Regions from separate parts of the Kitasatospora sp. NPDC088548 genome, predicted to be linked through region 2. Evidence: riboswitches for the same ligand, from Rfam matches in the RefSeq annotation. Region 2 holds a riboswitch; the other holds the start of a gene.

What was found. Region 2 has a riboswitch for glycine ahead of gcvP (aminomethyl-transferring glycine dehydrogenase). Riboswitches for the same ligand answer to the same signal wherever they lie in the genome.
Region 1: it holds a riboswitch for glycine, as region 2 does, so the genes downstream of both, gcvT (glycine cleavage system aminomethyltransferase GcvT) here and gcvP (aminomethyl-transferring glycine dehydrogenase) in region 2, are expected to answer to the same signal.

The regions. Positions count from the first base shown of each region.
Region 1 covers NZ_JBIVMI010000014.1:157,620-163,000, reverse strand. Annotated here, with positions in the region: gene ACIP82_RS19810 (enhanced serine sensitivity protein SseB C-terminal domain-containing protein) at 1-821, opposite strand, end outside; gene ACIP82_RS19805 (enhanced serine sensitivity protein SseB) at 970-1,764, opposite strand; glycine riboswitch at 1,966-2,071, shown strand; gene gcvT (glycine cleavage system aminomethyltransferase GcvT) at 2,300-3,421, shown strand; gene gcvH (glycine cleavage system protein GcvH) at 3,582-3,962, shown strand; gene glyA (serine hydroxymethyltransferase) at 4,098-5,366, shown strand.
Region 2 covers NZ_JBIVMI010000003.1:13,084-18,464, reverse strand. Annotated here, with positions in the region: gene ACIP82_RS05545 (DUF5999 family protein) at 1-10, shown strand, start outside; gene gcvP (aminomethyl-transferring glycine dehydrogenase) at 90-2,990, opposite strand; glycine riboswitch at 3,229-3,332, opposite strand; gene ACIP82_RS05535 (PRC and DUF2382 domain-containing protein) at 3,556-4,785, shown strand; gene ACIP82_RS05530 (MFS transporter) at 4,928-5,381, shown strand, end outside.

The DNA.
Region 1 (5,381 bases), on a different contig from region 2:
GGCGGCACCGGCGGGTAGGGCGCGGTCGCCGGCCGCCCGCGGCCGGCCGCCTCACGGTCGAAGAACGGCCGCGCGTTGGCCCGCATCCAGAGCGCCACCGGGTCGTACTCGTCCCCCATCGCCACCGTGGAGACGGCCAGGCCCTCCGGGGCCACCGCGATCGCCCGCTGCATCAGGGCCCGGACGGCCTCCACGGTCGGTGGCGAACTCTCGTAAAGATCAAGGCCGATGGCCAGGTACGGCTCACCGACGGCGGGCTGCACCCAGGCCCGGCACAGCGCCCTGACCGCCCGCACCTCGCCCGCCTGCCGCTCCAGCAGCGCGAAGAACTGCTGGGCCGGCACCTGCGGTTCGCTCAGCTTCAGCGGCCCGGCCGGCAGCCGGTCCAGCCCCGCCGCGATCCGCCGGAGGTCCGCCCAGGGCACCCCGACACCGCCGCCGGGGGCGTGCGGATTCAGCCAGAGGCCCCAGCGGGTGCGGTACAGCGAGGCGGCGATCTCCCGGCCGGAGATCACCTCGTGCGCCCGGGCCCAGCCGGACGCCGCCAGCTGCTCGGGCGAGGTGACGGCCGGCGCGTAGCCGTGGCCGCTGATCTCCATGTTCCCGTACTGGGCGTCCGGGCTGCCGGGGGTGCCGTGCCAGAGCAGCATCCAGACCTGGCCCGCGGCAAGGGCGTGCAGCAGCGCCTCGTACGCCTCGTAGCGCTCCGGCGCGACCTCGCGCAGGGCTCGCTCCAGCGCACCCGGATCCGCGCCGGGGCGCCCGGCGGGCGCCTGGCCCCAGGGCCCCGGTGCACCGCCCGCTACCGCTCCCGCACTCATGCGCCCACCTCGCTGCGCCTCTTCTTCTCTCACCCGCCGACCCGGCGGCTGCCTGCACGCACCCTATGGCGCGCCACCGACCGCCGCCACGCCGACGTGTCTGCCTCGTCCCCTCCTCCGGCCCGACGCCGGGCGGGGAGGGAACGCGTCACATCCGTGTGTAGAACGGCCGGACCTGGTTGAGCAACCACTCGACCACGGGATCCTCCACGAGATCGAGTAGTACGAGGTGGACGCCGCCGGGCAGCGGCGCGGTTCCCAGTGCCCGGCCCAGTGCTTCGTTCACGGTGGCCGGCTCGGCCGGGGCCGCCGGGTCGAGCTGGACCCCGATGAACATCACGGTCGGCTCGCCCTCGACGCTGGCCAGCGCCCGCCGGGCGGTCAGCACCCCGGGCAGGCCGGCGAGTTCGGCCCGGGCGGCGGCCAGGAAGGCCTCCGGGTCCTCGCCCGGCACCGGCTCGCGCAGCGCCACCCGGCCGCCGGTCGGGCTGTCCGGGGCCTCCCAGCGGTCCTCGCGCGGCCCGCGCCGCAGCTCGGCCACGCCCTCCGGCGGCACCGGGATGCCGACCGCCGCCTCCGGGTTCACCGCTATGCCGATGCCCAGCGGCAGCCCGCGGGCGAACTCCCAGACCGGCGCGACCGCGAAGGCCATCCCCGGCGCCTGCCGCAGGAACACCTCCTGCGAGGAGAAGACCGGCACATAGGGGTCGCCGGCCAGCTCGACGGTCGGCAGGTTCAGCGACTGGCCCTGCGGATCGGCCCCGGCCGGCAGCGGGATCCACACCTGGCTGCGGGCCAGTACCTCGATCACCCGGGCGGTCGCGCCCGGGTCGCCGAGCGCGGCGGTGAGCACCTGCTCCAGCTCGTTGGCCGGCCATCCGCCGCCCTGCGGCGCCGTCTCCGGGCCGCCCCACCCCTGCTGCTGCTCCGCCGGGTACCCCATGCGCCCCTGTACCGCCCTGTGTCCGTGTGCCGTGCTCGTGCGCCGCGCCGTGCCCGCCGGCGTGCCCGCCGGCGCGCCCGCCGACGCCGAGCAGCCTAGCGGGCCGCCCGGGGCCCCTCTCCCGCCCGGGGCGCAGACGTGCCATGATGTGCGCGTCTCCGCGCTTTCCCGACGGAGGCCCCTAACTCCATACAGGCCGCTCGAACCCGCGCGGGAGAGCCCGGAGTGCCCCGTCAGGCGGCACAGCCGGCGCCGAAGGAGCAAGTCCTCCCCGGAAACTCTCAGGCACCCCTACCGCACGGGTTAGGCACATCTGGAAAGCGGCGCACGGCTCTGCCACGCGCCCACCCACGGTGCAAGCCGCCATGTTGTCCTGTTAGCTGTAAAGAGCTGCGGGCCTGCGTGCGGTGAAGCTCTCAGGTACGACGACAGATGGGGAGACCCAGCCGCCGCATGCCCGCGCGCAGGGTCGGCCCCGAGCGGGACCGGTCCGGCGTGCGCACACCTGAGTGCCCAGACCGAGGAGTCCCAGGCCATGTCGTCCCTCCGCCTCACCGCGCTCGACGCGCTGCACCGCGCCCTCGGCGCGACCATGACCGACTTCGCCGGCTGGGACATGCCGCTGCGCTACGGCAGCGAGCGCGAGGAGCACCTCGCCGTCCGCACCAGGGCCGGCCTCTTCGACCTCTCCCACATGGGCGAGATCACCGTCACCGGTCCGCAGGCCGGCGAGATGCTGGACCACGCGCTGGTCGGCTTCGTCTCCGCGCTGGGCGTGCTGCGCGCCCGCTACACCATGATCTGCGCCGAGGACGGCGGCATCCTGGACGACCTGATCGTCTACCGCCTGCGCGAGGACGCCTTCCTGGTCGTCGCCAACGCCTCCAACGCCCAGCTGGTGCTGGACGAGCTGATCGCCCGCGCCAAGGGCTTCGACGCCGTCGTCACCGACGACCGCGACACCTACTCCCTGATCGCCGTCCAGGGCCCGGAGTCCACCGCGATCCTCGCCGACACCACCGACGCCGACCTGCCCGGCCTGAAGTACTACGCGATCCTCCCGGCCCGGGTGGCCGGCCGCGAGGTGCTGCTCGCCCGCACCGGCTACACCGGCGAGGACGGCTTCGAGATCTTCTGCGCCCCGGCCGACGCCGAGCCCGTCTGGACGGCGCTGACCGAGGCCGGCGCCGACCGCGGCCTGGTGCCCTGCGGCCTGTCCTGCCGCGACACGCTGCGCCTGGAGGCGGGCATGCCGCTGTACGGGCACGAGCTGTCCACCGACCTGACCCCGTTCGACGCCGGCCTGGGCCGGGTTGTCCGGTTCGACAAGACCACCAACGAGGGCGCGTTCATCGGCCGCAAGGCGCTGGAGAAGGCCGCCGCCGAGGCCGAGGCCCACCCGCCGCGGGTGCTGGTCGGCCTGGTCTCCGAGGGCAAGCGCGTCCCGCGCGCCGACTACACCGTGGTCTCCGCCGACGGCACGCCGATCGGCCGGATCACCTCCGGCGCCCCCTCCCCCACGCTGGGCAAGCCGATCGCGATCGCCTACGTGGACGCGGCGCACGCCGCGCCCGGCACCACCGTCGCGGTGGACGTCCGCGGCCGGCCCGAGCCGGTGCAGGTCGTGGCGCTGCCGTTCTACAAGCGCGCCCGCTGAGGGCCCGCTCCGTCCCGCGCCGGGCAGCTCCCCGGCGCGGGGCGGAGCCCGCCTCCGGCCCGTCCGCCGAGGCCCGCTTTCCCCCCGTAGATCCACGTCGATGCCGTCCGCCCGCCGGACCGCTTCGTCGTACCCGCTTCCCATCCTGGAGAATGACGCCATGAGCAACCCCCAGCACCTGCAGTACACCAAGGAGCACGAGTGGCTGACGGCCGCCGCTGACGGTGTCTCCACGGTCGGTATCACCGCCCACGCGGCCGACGCCCTGGGCGACATCGTCTATGTGCAGCTGCCCGAGGTCGGCGAGACCGTGACCGCGGGTGAGACCTGTGGCGAGCTCGAGTCCACCAAGTCGGTCAGCGACCTGTACTCGCCGGTCACCGGCGAGATCGTCGAGGTCAACCAGGCCGTCCTGGACGACAACGCCCTCGTCAACAGCGAGCCCTTCGAAGGCGGCTGGCTGTTCAAGGTCCGCGTCGAGGCCACCGACGAGCTGCTGAGCGCCGACGAGTACGACGCGCTCACCAACCCCGAGGCCTGATCGTCCGCCGGGGCGGCCGCAGCGCGGCGGCCGCCCCGCGGCCGGCCGTCCCCGCCCTCCCGTCGCCCGCCGCCTCCCTCCCAAGGGCGCGCCAAGCGCGGCACGTCCTTCTCTCCTCCCCGGGAAGACCACACCATGACGGTTCTCAACCAGTCCCTGCACGCTCTCGACCCGGAGATCGCCGCCGCGGTCGACGCCGAGCTGCACCGCCAGCAGACCACCCTGGAAATGATCGCCTCCGAGAACTTCGCCCCGGTGGCGGTCATGGAGGCCCAGGGCTCGGTGCTCACCAACAAGTACGCCGAGGGCTACCCCGGCCGCCGCTACTACGGCGGCTGTGAGCACGTGGACGTCGTCGAGCAGATCGCGATCGACCGGATCAAGGCCCTGTTCGGCGCCGAGCACGCCAACGTCCAGCCGCACTCCGGCGCGCAGGCCAACGCCGCCGCGATGTTCGCGCTGATCCAGCCGGGCGACACCATCCTGGGCCTGAGCCTGGCCCACGGCGGTCACCTGACCCACGGCATGAAGATCAACTTCTCCGGCAAGCTCTACAACGTGGCCGCGTACCACGTCGACGAGAAGACCGGCCAGGTCGACATGGCCGAGGTCGAGCGCCTCGCCAAGGAGCACCAGCCCAAGCTGATCATCGCCGGCTGGTCCGCCTACCCGCGCCAGCTGGACTTCGCCGCCTTCCGCCGGATCGCCGACGAGGTCGGCGCGCTGCTGATGGTCGACATGGCGCACTTCGCCGGTCTGGTCGCCGCCGGCCTGCACCCCAACCCGGTGCCGTACGCGGACGTGGTCACCACCACCACCCACAAGACCCTGGGCGGCCCGCGCGGCGGCGTCATCCTCTCCAAGGCCGAGTTCGCCAAGAAGATCAACTCCGCGGTCTTCCCCGGCCAGCAGGGCGGTCCGCTGGAGCACGTGATCGCCGGCAAGGCCGTCGCGTTCAAGGTCGCCGCCTCGGAGGAGTTCAAGGAGCGCCAGCAGCGCACCCTGGACGGCGCCCGGATCCTGGCCGAGCGCCTGCTCCAGGCCGATGTCGCCGAGGCCGGCGCGTCCGTCCTGTCCGGCGGCACCGACGTGCACCTGGTCCTGGTCGACCTGCGCAACAGCGCGCTCGACGGCCAGCAGGCCGAGGACCGCCTCCACGAGGTCGGCATCACGGTCAACCGCAACGCCGTCCCGAACGACCCCCGCCCGCCGATGGTCACCTCCGGCCTGCGGATCGGCACCCCGGCGCTCGCCACCCGCGGCTTCCAGGCCGAGGACTTCCGCGAGGTCGCCGACATCATCGCCGAGGCGCTGAAGCCGGCCTTCGACGAGGCCGTCGCCACCGCTCTGAAGGCCCGCGTCTCCGCGCTGGCCGCGAAGTACCCGCTCTACCCGAACCTGTAGTCCGGCGCGGGTGAC
Region 2 (5,381 bases):
CGCCGCGTAGACGGCCGGGGCGACACAGGACGGGGCAGGGCCCCGGCGGAACGTTCCGCCGGGGCCCTGCCTGTGCCGTCCGGGCTACGTCAGGAGCCGTACTCGTCCAGCGGCGGGCAGGAGCAGACCAGGTTGCGGTCGCCGTACGCGCCGTCGATCCGGCTGACCGGCGGCCAGTACTTGTCCGCCGGGTTGACGCCGGCCGGGAAGACCGCCTCCTGCCGCGAGTAGCCGTGCGCCCAGTCGCCGGCCAGGGCGGCTGCGGTGTGCGGGGCGTTGCGCAGCGGGTTGTCCTCGGCCGCCCACGCGCCCGAGCCGACCTTCTCGATCTCGGCCCGGATCTCGATCATCGCGTCGCAGAACCGGTCGATCTCGTGCAGGTCCTCGGACTCGGTCGGCTCGATCATCAGGGTGCCGGCCACCGGGAACGACATCGTCGGCGCGTGGAACCCGTAGTCGATCAGGCGCTTGGCGATGTCGTCCACCGAGACGCCGGTCTCCTTGGTGAGCGGGCGCAGGTCGATGATGCACTCGTGCGCGACCAGGCCGCCGGGGCCGGTGTAGAGCACCGGGAAGTGCGGGGCCAGCCGCTTGGCGATGTAGTTGGCGTTCAGCACCGCGACCTGGGTGGCGTGCTTGAGCCCCTCGCCGCCCATCAGCCGGACGTACGCCCAGGAGATCGGCAGGATGGCGGCCGAGCCCCAGGGCGCGGCCGAGATCGGGCCGACGCCGGTGGCCGGGCCGGCCTCCGCCTGGAGCGGGTGGTTGGGCAGGTACGGCGCGAGGTGCCCGCGCACCGCGACCGGGCCGACGCCGGGGCCGCCGCCGCCGTGCGGGATGCAGAAGGTCTTGTGCAGGTTCAGGTGCGAGACGTCCGCGCCGAACTTGCCCGGCTTGGCGAGGCCGACCAGGGCGTTCAGGTTGGCACCGTCCACGTACACCTGGCCCCCGGCCTCGTGCACGGCCGCGCAGATGTCGGTGATCTGGGTCTCGTACACGCCGTGGGTGGACGGGTAGGTGACCATCAGCACGGCGAGGCTGTCGCGGTGCTTCTCGATCTTGACCTTGAGGTCCTCGACGTCCACGTCGCCGTCGACCAGGGTCTTGACCACGACCACGCGCATGCCGGCCATCACGGCGGAGGCCGCGTTGGTGCCGTGCGCGGAGGACGGGATCAGGCAGACGTCACGCTGGGTGTCGCCGTTGGCGTGGTGGTAGGCGCGGACGGCCAGCAGGCCGGCCAGCTCGCCCTGGGAGCCGGCGTTCGGCTGGATGGAGACGGCGTCGTAGCCGGTCACCTCGACCAGCTGCTGCTCCAGCTGACGGATCAGGGTGAGGAAGCCCTGCGCCTGGTCGATCGGCGCGAAGGGGTGCAGCTGGCCGAACTCGGGCCAGGTCACCGGCTCCATCTCGGTGGTCGCGTTGAGCTTCATGGTGCAGGAGCCCAGCGGGATCATGCCGCGGTCCAGCGCGTAGTCCCGGTCCGACAGGCGGCGCAGGTACCGCAGCAGCGCGGTCTCCGAGCGGTGGCTGTGGAAGACCGGGTGGGTCAGGTACTCGTCCTCGCGCAGCAGCGCGGCGGGCAGCGCGTCGGCGCCCTCCGCGACCTCGACGCCCTCGACGCCGAACGCGGCCCAGACGCCCGCCAGGTGCTCGCGGGTGGTGGTCTCGTCGGTGGAGACCGAGATCCGGTCCTCGCCGTCCTGGTAGACGTTGATGCCGTGCTCGCGGGCGGCCTCGGCGATCGCGGCGGCGCGGCCGGGGACGACGGCGGTGACGGTGTCGAAGAACTCGCCGTGCAGCAGTTCCACGCCGCCGGCCCGCAGGCCCTCGGCGAGGGCGGCGGCGTAGCGGTGGGTGCGCCGGGCGATGTCCGCCAGGCCGTCCGGGCCGTGGTAGACGGCGTACATCGAGGCCATCACGGCGAGCAGCACCTGGGCGGTGCAGATGTTGCTGGTCGCCTTCTCGCGGCGGATGTGCTGCTCACGGGTCTGCAGCGCCAGGCGGTAGGCGCGGTTGCCGTCGGCGTCGACGGAGACGCCGACCAGGCGGCCGGGCAGCGAACGGGCGTACTCGGCGCGCACCGAGAGGTAGCCGGCGTGCGGGCCGCCGAAGCCCATCGGCACCCCGAAGCGCTGCGAGGTGCCGCAGGCGATGTCGGCGCCGAGCGAGCCCGGGGACTTCAGCAGGGTGAGCGCCAGCAGGTCGGCGGCGACGGCGACGATCGCGCCGAGGCCGTGGGCCTGCTCGATGACGGGGGTGAGGTCGCGGACCACACCGGTGGCACCCGGGTACTGGAGCAGCACGCCGAAGACACCGCGCTCGACGATCTCGGCCGGGATGCCCGCGGAGAGGTCGGCGACGACGACCTCGACCCCGGTCGGCACGGCGCGGGTGTTGACCACCGCGAGGGTCTGCGGCAGGGTCTCGGCGTCGACCAGGAAGACACCGCCCTTGACCTTGGTGACGCGGCGGGCCAGCGCCATCGCCTCGGCGGCCGCGGTGCCCTCGTCGAGCAGCGAGGAGCCGGAGGTGGGCAGGCCGGTCAGGTCGGAGACCAGGGTCTGGAAGTTGATCAGCGCCTCCAGGCGGCCCTGCGAGATCTCCGGCTGGTACGGCGTGTAGGCGGTGTACCAGGCCGGGTTCTCCAGGACGTTGCGGAGGATCACCGGCGGGGTGAAGGTCCCGTAGTAGCCCAGGCCGATCATCGGCTGGAGCACCCGGTTGCGGCCGGCCAGCTCGCGCAGCTCCGCGAGCACCTGGGCCTCGCTGCGACCCGCGGGCAGGTCCAGACCGGTGATGGAGCGGATCGCCTCGGGCACGGCGGTGGCGGCGAGCTCGTCCAGCGAGCCGTAGCCGACCTGGGCCAGCATCTTCTCCTGCGCGGCGGCGTCGGGGCCGATGTGGCGGGTCTCGAAGGGGCTGGCCTGCTCAAGCTCGGTGAGGGTCGCGGCGCTGGTGGAGCGTCCGGCGTTCGGCTGGGCGTTCATGGTGGTCGAGGCCTCCTGGTCACGGACCGGCGGGGGTCCGCACGCCGGACGGCTCCGATCGCTGCGGACAGCGGCTCGGCCCGGGCGGACGAACCCGACAGGCCTCCCCCTCTGTCATCGGGACCTGAGAGCTTCACCCGCACGGTGCGCTGTGGGCGCACCGTCGGCTTGCACCGTCGGTGAGGGTGGTGGCCGCCGGCTCCCTCGCCGGCGGTCCTGCCCTGCTTTCCAGAGTGACCTATCCCACACGGTACGGATGCCTGAGAGATTCCGGGGAGGAGTTGCTCCTTCGGCGCCTCGACCAGCGGTTTTCGCGGTCGGGGACTCTCCCGAGCGGGCTCGGCGGTCGCGCCCAGGGTACCAGCGGGAAGCCCTCCGATCACGGGTACGTCAGGTCACTCGGCCACTTCACCCGTGACCCGTACAGCGGAGCACCCGGCCCGGACGGCTGCACCCGGCTCGCGTATGTCTGGTTCATGGCTTTTGGTGTGAAGTGGCGGAGGGAACGGGTGCTCAAACCGCCGGCCTACGGCGTTCCGCAGGAACAGCTGCACGGGAGGAAAGAGTGCAAACCGATATCGATCCCCGGGACCTCATCGGCCACAAGGCGGTGGACCGCAACGGAGACAAGATCGGCACGGTCGACGAGGTGTACCTCGACGACGCCACCGGCCAGCCGGAGTGGGCCGCCGTCCGGACCGGCATCTTCGGCCGGGACGCCTTCGTCCCGCTGACCACCAGCGAGTTCTCCGGCGACGAGCTGCGGGTGCCGTACGACAAGTCCCTGGTGAAGGAGTCACCGGACTTCGGCGTGGGCCAGCACCTCTCACCGGCCCAGGAACTCCAGCTCTACCGCTACTACGGACTCGACACCCCGGCGGACGACCGCTCCGGGCCCGACACCGACCAGCCGGCCGACCTGGACTTCGGCGCCGTCCCCCCGGCGGAGAAGGCCGCCGACGCGGCGGGGGCGGGCGCGGCCGCAGGCGTCGCGTCCACCGCCGCGGCTCCGGCCAAGCACCTCTCCTTCCACTCCGCAGACGCCGCGCCCCCCGCCGGGCCGCTCGCCTTCCACTCCGCCGACACCGCGCCCGCCAAGCACGCCACCACCCCGGCGGTCGACCTCGGCAAGCCGTCCGGACCCGCCCGGGAGACCGCCTCGGGAGCCGGCACCGCCACCGCGCCCGCCGCCGCGCCCCGGCCGCAGACCACGGAGCCCGACACTCCGGCCGTCGACGGCGCCCCAGTCGTCGACGGCGCCCCGGTCGACGCCGCACGGCCGGCCCCGCCCGCGCTCGGCAGCCCGGTGGAGCTCACCTGCCGCGAGGAACGGCTGGAGGTCACCACCGAGTGGCACGTCCTGGGCACCGCGAAGCTGCGCAAGTACGTCATCACCGAGGCGGTGGAGCACCGCGTCCCCGTGGTCCGCGAGCGGGTCCGGGTGGAGCGGACGCCCGTCAGCGAGGCCGAGCGCGCGCTCATCACCAACAAGGAGATCGCCGAGTCCGTCGAGGAGGTCACGCTGCGCGAGGAGCGCCCGGTGGTCCGCAAGTACCTGGCGCCCGTCGAGCGGGTCCGCCTGGTGGTCGAGCGGTACACCACCGAGGAGGTGATCCGCGACGAGCTGCGGCGCGAGCACATCGAGGTGCACGACGCCACCGCGCCCGCCCCGCCCCCCGCGACGGCGTCCGTCCACACGCCCGTACCCCCGGCGGCCCACACTCCGCACCCGGCCACAGCCGCCCGTGCGGTGGACGAACCGGCCCGCGAGGCTCCGGTCCGGCCGCTCATCTGAACCGGACATCAGCAGGACCCCGGGCCGCCGCGGCCCGGGGTCCTCGACTTTGCCAAAGCTTCACCAATCGATATTTGACACACTGAAGTATCCCCCTGCATGGTTACTTCAGTTCATTCACCATGTACAGGAGGAAGCAACCGTGAGTGAGGCACCACAGCCCACCACCACGAAGCCAAGCAGCGCCCGGGTCCTGCCGGCCCTCATCCTGGCGATGCTGTCGTTCAGCGTGGTGCAGACCGCGGTCGTTCCGATCCTGCCCTCGCTGGCCAAGGAGCTCGGCGTCTCGGGCTCCAGCATCACCTGGCTGATGACCGCCAACCTGCTCTCCGCCGCCGTGCTGACCCCCCTGCTGGGGCGCTTCGGCGACCTGCGCGGCCGCAAGCCGATGCTGCTGATCTCGCTGGCCGGCCTGGTGGCGGGGTCCGCACTCGCGGTCACCACCCACTCCTTCACCTGGCTGGTCGTCGCCCGCGTCCTCCAGGGCGCCGGCGGTGGCGTGCTGCCGCTGGCCATCAGCATCGTCCGTGACGAACTGCCCAAGCAGAAGGTCACCGGCGGCGTCGCGGCGATCAGCGCGTCGATGGGCGTCGGCA